Regions from separate parts of the Micrococcus sp. TA1 genome, predicted to be linked through region 3. Evidence: riboswitches for the same ligand, from Rfam matches in the RefSeq annotation. Region 3 holds a riboswitch; each other region holds the start of a gene.

What was found. A riboswitch is a leader RNA that binds a small molecule or an ion and turns the genes downstream of it on or off. The one in region 3 is predicted to bind S-adenosylmethionine.
Region 1: it holds a riboswitch for S-adenosylmethionine, as region 3 does, so the genes downstream of both, GGQ69_RS11230 (flavin reductase family protein) here and GGQ69_RS13880 (acyl-CoA dehydrogenase family protein) in region 3, are expected to answer to the same signal.
Region 2: it holds a riboswitch for S-adenosylmethionine, as region 3 does, so the genes downstream of both, GGQ69_RS15435 (acyl-CoA dehydrogenase) here and GGQ69_RS13880 (acyl-CoA dehydrogenase family protein) in region 3, are expected to answer to the same signal.

The regions. Positions count from the first base shown of each region.
Region 1 is NZ_JACHNW010000001.1:2,548,906-2,552,169, reverse strand. Features, by position in the region: gene GGQ69_RS11240 (hypothetical protein) at 1-409, opposite strand, end outside; gene GGQ69_RS11235 (RNA-binding S4 domain-containing protein) at 634-1,026, opposite strand; gene GGQ69_RS11230 (flavin reductase family protein) at 1,052-1,597, opposite strand; SAM riboswitch class IV at 1,667-1,786, opposite strand; gene hisD (histidinol dehydrogenase) at 1,925-3,232, opposite strand.
Region 2 is NZ_JACHNW010000006.1:12,263-15,526, reverse strand. Features, by position in the region: gene GGQ69_RS15440 (AMP-binding protein) at 1-1,154, shown strand, start outside; SAM riboswitch class IV at 1,375-1,490, shown strand; gene GGQ69_RS15435 (acyl-CoA dehydrogenase) at 1,585-2,997, shown strand; gene GGQ69_RS15430 (acyl-CoA dehydrogenase family protein) at 2,994-3,264, shown strand, end outside.
Region 3 is NZ_JACHNW010000003.1:33,100-36,363, forward strand. Features, by position in the region: gene GGQ69_RS13875 (MFS transporter) at 1-298, opposite strand, end outside; gene GGQ69_RS13880 (acyl-CoA dehydrogenase family protein) at 295-1,623, opposite strand; SAM riboswitch class I at 1,728-1,828, opposite strand; gene GGQ69_RS13885 (anti-sigma factor domain-containing protein) at 1,894-2,757, opposite strand; gene GGQ69_RS13890 (RNA polymerase sigma factor) at 2,750-3,229, opposite strand.

The DNA.
Region 1 (3,264 bases), on a different contig from region 3:
CGGCATCCTGCTGGTCCCCGGCGGCGGCGTCGGTGCAGAGGCCGTCCTGCTCCGCGGGGCCCGCTGCGGGGATCCCCTCGGCCGGTTCCGCGTCGGCGGGACCCGCCTCGGCGCCGACGGGCGGTTCGTCACCCGTCTCCGGGGTGGGCGCCTCGCCGGTACCGGAGGTGAGCGCCTCATCGGTGCCGCCGGCGGGTGCCTCGCCGGTCTCGGCGGGGGCCTCCTCACCGGTTCCGGTGACTGGTTCGGGTGCGGTCTCGACAGTGGCCTCGGCGCCACCGGTCCCGGCCGCACCCTCCACGTCCGCCACCACGATGGTGCTGGCAGGCCCTTCCGCGAGGTCCAGGTCCGTGTCGGCGTGTGCTGCGGGTGCCAGCATCACCGTCGTGACCAGGCCCAGGGCTGCCATCCCGGTGATGGCCGGCGTGCGTCGGTAGAGGGGGGGTCGTGTGCTGCATCAGAAGATCCTTCGTCCGCTGGATCCAGTCCGGGGTGGACTGGTAGCACCCCAACCTATGAGAGGGCTGTGAATGGGGCACTAGTAGGCACTACCCGACGTGCACTGCCGACGACCACGTCATCGGGCGCCGCCCTACTCGGTTTTTGAGTCTGTTTCGGTCCCGCTTCGCTTCCTCAGGGCTGAGGATCCCGGCCGCGGAGCCGGTCCATCTGACGGCGGTCCCGCTTGGTGGGGCGCCCTGCGCCGCGATCGCGCTGGGGGACGGCCAGCAGTTCCCGGGGGATCGGCGGCGGCGAGTGGTCGACGTAGTGGCGCACCGCCTCGGCGGCCCCGACCCGTTTGGCCAGCAGGCCGGTGACCTCCAGGACCCTCTCCCGGCCCGGCTGGCGCAGCCGGATGGTGTCACCGGGCTTGACCGGCTGGGCCGCCTTGGCCGGCTGGCCGTTGAGACGCACGTGGCCGGCCCGGCAGGCCGCCGTCGCCGCCGAGCGGGTCTTGTACATGCGGATGCCCCACAGCCAGGCGTCCAGGCGGACCTGGCTCGGTGGCTGCGGGGCGTTCGGCATGCGGACCAGGATACGGGTGGGCCGGTTACTGGTTGCCCTCGGCGGTGCGCAGGTTGCGGAAGGCCGAACGGTGGAAGACCAGCGGCTCGTGCTCGGAGGAGTGGTCGTGGACGCCGTGGACCTCGAGCAGGACCACGTGGTGGTCGCCGGCCGGGACCTCCGCGTAGACGGAGGTCTCCAGCCACAGCGCGGCGTTGTCCAGGAACAGGGCGCCCCGGTCCGAGGCGCGAACGCCCAGGCCCTCGAAGCGGTCCCCGTCCTTGGAGGCCAACTGGCGGCAGACGTCGGTGTGGCCCTCGGCGAGGATCGAGATCCCGATGCGCTCGGCCCGCTTCAGCCGCGGCCAGGTCCGGGAGGTGTTCTGCACGGCGAAGGACACCAGTGCCGGTTCGAGGGAGACCCCCACCGTGAAGGACGAGGCCACGAGGCCCTCCTTCTGGTCATCGGCGAGGCCGCACAGCGCGGCGACGCCGGAGGGGAAGTGGGAGAAGGCCGAGCGCAGGGTCTGGGCGGACAGGTCGGTGTCCAGGGTGGCGGTGCGGCTCAGGTCGATGGTGGCCAGGGCGGTCATGTGAGTCCTCCGTTCGAGGGCGCATCCACAGTGTGACCTCGGGCGGTGCCCCTCCGGTACCTGCTTCAGACGCGGTACTTGCCCGCCGGCTTGCCCGGAAGGCCGAATCATCACCTGGAGCACCCCACTACTGCGTGAAGAGGGTTGCCGTCCCGCAAGCCAGGGCTGTAACAGCGGGAACTCGTGATTCTGGGTTCAGCGTAACGACGGCCGGGGCGACGGGTCAAAGGCCTTCTGCGGATGTGAACGCCTGTGACGGTGACCTCCGTCACGTGCTGCGGAGCCGGTTGCCGCCGACGCGGGACGGCACCCGGCGGTGACCGGGGGCTACCGGAAACGCCGGGCCACGGCCTCCCCGTGGGCGGGCAGCCCCTCGGCCCCGGCCAGTGCCGAGATGTTCGATGCCAACTCCTTCAACCCGGTCTCGGAGTACCGGATCAGCTGCTGCAGCCGCAGGAAGCTGACCGTGTTCAGCCCCGAGGAGTACCGGGCGGACCCGCCGGTGGGCAGCACGTGGTTGGACCCGGAGGAGTAGTCGCCCAGCGGCACGGGGGAGTACGGTCCCACGAACACGGCCCCGGCGTTGCGGATCCGGCGCGCGGTGGCCAGCGCGTCCACGGTGTGCACCTCCAGGTGCTCGGCGGCGTACGCGTCGGCCACCGCGATGGCCGTGGCCAGGGTGTCCACCACGAGGATCCCGGACTGCGGACCGGTCAGGGCCTGACGGACCTGCTCCTCGTGGAACGACCCCGGCACCTGCTCCTGGACCTGGGTCACCACGTCCCGGGCCAGCTCCGGGGACGTGGTGATGAGCACCGAACCGGCCATCGGGTCGTGCTCGGCCTGGCTGATCAGGTCGGCCGCGACCCACTCCGCGTCCGCCGTGGCATCGGCCAGCACGGCGATCTCGGTGGGACCGGCCTCGGCGTCGATCCCGATGGTCCCGAGCAGCGCCCGCTTGGCCGCGGCCACGTAGATGTTGCCCGGCCCCGTGACCATGTCCACCGGGGCGCACAGGCGCGTGCCGTCGTCGTCGTTCACCCCGTAGGCGAACATGGCCACGGCCTGGGCGCCGCCGGCGGCATAGACCTCGTCCACGCCGAGCAGGGCGCAGGCGGCCAGGATGACGGGGTGCGGCAGGCCGCCGAAGTCCTTCTGCGGCGGGGAGGCCACCGCCAGGGAGGGCACCCCGGCCGCCTGCGCCGGGACCACGTTCATCACCACGGAGGAGGGGTATACCGCGCGTCCGCCGGGCACGTACAGCCCCACCCGGCCCACCGGGACCCAGCGGTTCTCCACGATGGCCCCCTCCCCGAGGTCGACCTCGGACCCGGGCGGCAGCTGCGCGGCGTGCACGGTCCGGGCGCGGGCGATCGACTCCTCCAGTGCGGAGCGGACCTCGGGGTCCAGGGCCTCCAGCGCCTCGGCCAGCGCCGGGGCGGGCACCCGCAACGACGGCGGCCGGATCCCGTCGAAGCGCTCGCCCAGGTCCAGCACGGCCGAGGCGCCGCCGGAGCGCACCTCGTCCAGGATCGGCAGCACCCGCGGCACGGCACCGGCCACGTCCAGCTCGGCCCGGGGCAGCACCGTGGCCGGGTCGACGTCGTGTCCGCGCAGGTCCGTGATGGAAAGCATGAGGGTCCTCTTCCGGTACTGGAGTGGTCGGC
Region 2 (3,264 bases), on a different contig from region 3:
ACGAGGACTTCCTCGCCCAGGGGTCGGCCGGCCCCGAACTGCCCTGGCGGGTGGCGGACGAGCAGGCACCGATCACCCTGAACTACACCTCCGGCACCACCGGACCGCCCAAGGGCGCGCTCTACACCCACCGCGGCGCGTACCTGGCGGCCGAGGGCGCGGTGTTCCACAACGGCTACACCGGGGCCACGCGCTACCTGTGGACCCTGCCGATGTTCCACTGCAACGGCTGGTGCACCCCGTGGGCCGTGACGTCCGCGGCGGGCACCCACGTCTGTCTGCGGGCCGTGCGGCAGGACGCCATCTGGGACGCGTTCGACCACGAGGGCATCACCCACCTGTGCGGGGCGCCGATCGTGTGCGCCATGATCCACGAGTCCGAGCGCGCCCGCCCCCTGGACCGGGAACTGCGGATGACCACCGCGGGGGCCGCACCGCCGCCGTCGGTCATCGAGGCGCTGGAGTCGCTGAACATCACCCCCGTGCACGTCTACGGGCTGACCGAGGTCTACGGTCCGTTCACCATCTGCGAGCCGCAGCCGGCGTGGGCGCGGTTGCCCGCCGCCGAGCGGGCACGGCTGATGGCCCGGCAGGGCGTGCCCATGGTGCACGCCGGGGAGGTGGCCGTCATGGACGCGGACCTGAACCGGGTGCCCGCCGACGGCGAGACCCTCGGCGAGGTGGTGCTGCGCGGCAACGGCGTGATGAAGGAGTACTTCAAGAATCCCGAGGCCACCGCGGAGGCCTTCCGGGGCGGCTGGTACCACACCGGTGACCTGGGGGTGATGTACCCGGACGGCTACATCCAGCTGATGGACCGGGCCAAGGACATCATCATCTCCGGCGGGGAGAACATCTCCTCCATCGAGGTGGAGGGCGTGCTGCACGCCCACCCGAAGGTCTCCGACGTGGCCGTGGTGGGTGTCCAGGACGACCGGTGGGGTGAGCGCCCGGTGGCGTTCGTGGTGACCGAGGCCGGTGCGCAGGTCACCGCCGACGAGTTGCGGGCCCACTGCCGGCAGGGCCTGGCCGGGTTCAAGGTCCCGGACCGGGTCGAGTTCGTGCAGGAGCTGCCGCGCACCGCCACCGGCAAGATCCGCAAGAACACCCTGCGGGCGCTGCAGGACGGGGACGGCGCCCCGGCGGCGGGCTGAGCCCACCGAGGGGCGGTGGACCGCCCGCACCGGGGGGCGTGCCCCACCCCGTGACGAGGATGCCGTGCCGGCGACGTCACCCGGTGCCGATGTCCTGATGGCGTCATCGGGCGTCATCCGCGGGGTGCGCGAGCGGGACGGGCGGGCTATGTGACCCGCGGTGGCGAAACATGACCCCGACGGTTGGCCCGGCGCAGGCCGCCGCCTACGGTGGCTGCAGAATCACGAGATCCGGTGTCAAGCCCTGGCTGGCCGGACGGCAACCCTCTCTTCCGTAGTGGGGTGCTCCAGGTGATGATTCGGCCCGTACGCGACCGCTGCGGGCAAGTACGGCACCACCTCGGGGGACACCACGCGCGGCCGCGGGCCGGGCATCCCCCGCGCGGCCCGCACGGGCCCCGGGTGCCACGGATGACCGAAAGGCTCCCTCGTGACCCACACCGCCACCCCGCAGGACACCCCAGTCCCCGGTGACGCCCCCCGGGCCGGACTGCCCCGCTTCGAGGAGCTCAGGGCCGCCACCGCCGGGACACCGCCCACGGACGCGCAGCTCAGCGAGCACTTCGCCCCCGTCTTCCGGCTCATCGCCGAAGGGGCCCACCAGCGCGAGCAGGACCACGAACTGGCCTTCGCCGCGATCGAGCACCTGCGCGGCTCGGGATTCACCCGGGTCCGCCTCGCCCGCGACCGCGGCGGGATCGGGGCCAGCCTTCCCCAGCTCACCGGCCTGCTGGTGGACCTGGCCGCCGCGGACTCGAACCTGCCGCAGGCCCTGCACGGGCACTTCATGTTCACCGAGCAGCACCAGAACGAGTCCCAGGGAGCAGTGTCGGAGTGGTGGCTCGCCGAGGTGGCCGCGGGGAGGATCTTCGGCAACGCCCTCGTCGAGTTGCCGCCCTCCGCGGGCAGGCGTCCCGTGCGCTGGGTCGACGTGGACCCGGACACCGCCCAGGCGGCCGCGGCGGTCGGGGACACCGAGATCGCGGAGATCACGGGGGACAAGTTCTACTCCACCGGGGCCGTCTTCGCCGACTACCTGCTGGTGACGGCCACCCGGCCCGGCCGCGAGGACGAGGGACCGATCTTCGCCATCGTGGACGCGAGGGACCGGGGCGTGACGCGCACCGATGACTGGAACGGCTTCGGACAGCGACTCACCGCCTCCGGCACCACCACCTTCGACGACGTCCCCGTGCGTGCGCACCGGACCCAGGAGTTCAACGTCCCCACCGGTGTGCTGGCCTATGCGGTGCTGTGGGTCGTGCTGGCCGCCACGCAGGCCGGCATCGGCGTGGCCGCGCTGTCCTCGATCACGGACTTCGTGCGCGCTCGCCGGCGCACCTACGACCACGCCACCGCCGAGACCCCTGCCGAGGACCCGCTGGTCCACCAGGTCATCGGCTCCGTCTCCGCCAAGGTCTCCGCCGCCCGGCACATCGTGACCGGTGCCGCCGCCGTCGTCGAGGACTCCTACCGGAGCGTGCGCGGCCACCTGGACCTCGAGGACCCGGTGGTGCTGGACGCCCACACCCGCGCCAACGTCGCCCTGTCCGAGGCCACCGTCGTGGTCTCGGAGCTGATCCTCGAGGCCACGAACCAGATCTTCGAGTCCGGTGGCGCCTCCGCCACGGACGCCTCGCGGCACCTGCACCGGCACTGGCTGAACGCCCGCACCGTCGCCAGCCACACCCCGCTGATCTACCGCACCCAGGCGGTCGGGGACCACCGGATCAACGGCACCGTCCCGCCGTTCCACTCCACCGCCCGCAACTCCGACCCGCGGGCCGGCGCCACGGCCGCCGGCGCGGGAGCGCCCACCGCATCCACCACCGAAGGAGCATGATGACCACGACATCCGAACGACGCGCCCCGCTCGCCGGTTCCCCGGCCACGGCAGGGACACCCGGCCGGCCCGCGGACCACCCCGCCGACCGGTCCGCAGCGCGGTTCGTGCAGGTCCGCGAGCGCCTGGACCCGGTCTTCCGGTCCATCGCATCGAGCGCGGCCGCGCGGGAGGCGGACCGGATCATCGACCGCGACGCCGTGCGCCGCCTCGCCGAGGCCGGCTTCACCTCGTTGCGCGTGCCGGTGGAGTACGGCGGCGCCGGCC
Region 3 (3,264 bases):
TGCGGCCGATCCGGTCCCCCAGGTGTCCGGCCACGATGCCGCCCAGCGGCCGGGCGATCACGCCGACGGCGAGCGTGGCGAACGAGGCGACGATGCCGCCGAGCTCGGTGGCCATCGGGAAGAACTGGACGTTGAAGACCAGCGCCGCGGCCGTGCCGTAGAGGTAGAAGTCGTACCACTCGATGGTGGTTCCGGCGAAGGCCGAGGCGAGGACGCGCTTCTTGCCGTCGAAGACCCGCGCGGGTCCCTGCCGGGGTTCGCCGGTGGAGGTGGTGGTCATGATGGTCGGGGCGCTCATGCGGCAGGCCCCGCCGTCTTCGCGTCGCCGATGGCGTTCAGGCCCTCCGGCAGGATGCCGTTGATGTGGTAGTCGCCGAGGGCGCGGGCCCGGAAGGCGATCGGGTTGTGGGTGGCCACGGTCTGGGCGTTGCGCCAGTGCCGGTCCAGCCCCTTGGACGTGGAGGTCGCGGAGGCACCCACGGTCAGGAACAGGTCCTGGGCGGCGCCCAGTGCCAGTTCGGGCACCGTGACCTGGGCGTGCTCGACGGCGATCTCGGACTCGTACAGGGCTCCCGGCAGGGTGCCGGTGAACTCCGGGACATTCGCCCCGGCATCGATGGCGGCCTGGATGCCGGCGTCGAGGGCCCGCGCGGCGTGCAGCACGGTGGCCTCGGCGGTGAAGGCCTGGGCGGAGATCCGCCCGGTGGCCTCCTGGATCAGCGGGTCCTCGCGGAACGGCAGGCCCAGCCCGGTGTTGAAGGTGCGCTTGCGGGTGGCGATGGTGGCGACGGTGTCCCGGCGGGCGGCCCGGGCGATGCCGGCCAGCACGGCCAGCAGCACGAGCTGGAAGAAGGCGGCCTCGTGGACGGCCTCGGCGCTGCCCGCGGTACGGTCCAGCACGGCGTCCTCGGGGACGGTGACGTCCTCGAAGAGGGCCGTGCCGGTGCCGGTGAGCTTCTGCCCGAAACCGTCCCAGTCGTCCTCCAGCGTGACACCGGGGGCGTCCGTGGCCACCACCGCGAAGCGCCGTCCGTCCTCGCCGTCCAGGGAGGCGGAGACCCGCGTGTAGTCCGAGAAGATCGATCCGGTCGCGTAGAACTTCCGGCCGTTGAGCACCCAGCCCTCCCCGCTCCGGGTCAGCACGGTGTTCAGGGTGCCCAGGGCGTTGCCGCCCTTCTCGGTGGACGCGTTGCCCACCGTCGCCCCCGCCAGCACCCGGGGGTACCAGGCGTCCTGGAGGCGGCCGGGCAGGAAACGCAGGGATTCCACGAAGCCGTAGTGGGACCGGTACAGGTGGGCGATGTTCGAGTCGGCCTCGGCCAGGTCGATGAGCAGCCGGGTGAAGTCCTCGATGCTCACCCCCGGCCCTCCGTGGGCGGCCGGGACCCGCAGGGTGCCGAACCCGGCACGATCCAGCGTGCGGACCTCCTCCCGGGGCAGCCGGCGCTCCAGGTCCCGTTCCAGGGCACCGGCCGCGATCGAGGCGAAGACCGGGGCGAAGTGCTCGCGCAACCCCGCGTAGGAGGCGGGCAGGCCGTCGGCGAGGTTCGCGGCCCCGGCCTCCGGTCCCGGCCGGGAGAGGTGTTCGGTGGTGGCGGCCTTCTCGGCCGTGCTCTGCGACATTCGGCGGTCCTTCCGGTCACACCGAGGATTACCGGCAGTCACGCCAACGGCTGGTCCGGCGCAGGCAGCGGACGCCGACGCACAGACCGACTGCAGATCCGGGATCTCCATCGGTCCTGGCCTTAGCACCCGTCGTTGGGGAGATGATCCCCTCGGGTTGCTGCGGCGTCGTCGAGCCAGGTCTCTCAGCCGCTCTGGATGGTTACGGGTTCACCCTAGCAATGGATCCCCGGGGCGTGGATGTCGCCCACGTCACGTCAGGACACACAGTCACCCCGCGGTGGCGTCCCCGGACCGGGTCATGGCCCCCGCCGCCAGCGTCACGCCGCTGTGCGAGGGGTCGCCGTCGAATTCCTCCTGGGAGACGTCCACCACCGGGAACCGGTCGAGGTCGACGCCGTCCGGCACCGGCAGCGTGGTGGTCTGGCCGGACACCGTGCCCAGCGAGATCAGCCGGCTGGCCTGTTCGTCGCGCAGCCACACCTCGTAGTACCCCTCCTGGGGCCCCTCGGAGACGTCGACGGTCAGGCGCAGGGCGCCGTCGGGCTCGGCGACCATCTCGGCGCGCCCCTCCACGTCCCGCTCCGTCACCGGCGCGAGGACCGCCTCGCCGACGGCGACCGGCTGGGGCGGCGTGTCCTGCCCGCTGTCCCCCTGGCCCACCAGGCCGGCCACGACGGCGGCACCGACGGCGCCGACGACCAGCCCGGCGGCCGCGGCGGCCGTGATGACGGGCCACCGGCGTCGCTGGGTCCGGGGCAGGAAGCTCACCGTGCCGGCGTCGTCGGCACCGAGCGTCCCCCCGCCACCGTGCCCTCCGGGCGCGGTCTCCGCAGACGTGCCGGACGTGCCGGCCGGCTCCGGGGCGCCCGGGACCGCGGCGAGACCGGGTCCGGCGTGGGGATCCTGCCGGAGGCCCAACTCCCGTTCGATGCCCGCCCACACGTCGGCGGACGGCTCGTGGAGGCTGACCGGTGCCGCGAGCGCGGACACCACGCGCTCGGTCCGGTCGAGGTCCAGGCGGCAGTCGGGGCAGGAGCGCAGGTGGGCGGCGGCCCCGGGGCCGGGCGCCTGGCCGGCGGCGATCGAGGCCAGGTCCTCCTCGGTCAGGTGCCGTTCAGCGGTCTCAGCCATCGTTCACCTCCAGTGCTGCTCGAAGCCGGGCCAGTCCCCGGTGGACATGCGACTTGACCGTTCCCAGGGGCATTCCCAGCCGTTCGGCGATCTGCCCCTGCGGGAGGTCCTGGACGAAGGCCATCCTCAGGATCTCATCCTGGGGCGGACCGAGCCTCTCCAGGGCCTCATGGACCAGCACCCGGTCCACGACCTGCTCGGACAGTTGCCGGTCCTCCCGCTGATGCTGGCCGGACGTCGCGTCCACGAGCTGCCGCTGGCGGTCCCGGGCCGCGAACGTGTCCGCCACGACCCGACGGGTGATCCCGGTCAGCCAGCCGCCCAGCGGACGGGTGGGGTCGTAGGTCTCCCGCGAGCGCCAGGCCCGCGTGAACACCTGCTGCGTGGCGTCCTCCGCGTCCTGCCGGTTGGACAGCGCCGCCATGCACAGGGAGAAGACGAGACGGCCATGCTGGTCATAGGCCTCACGCATGGCGTCCGCGCTCCCCGCGGCGAAGCGTCGGGAGA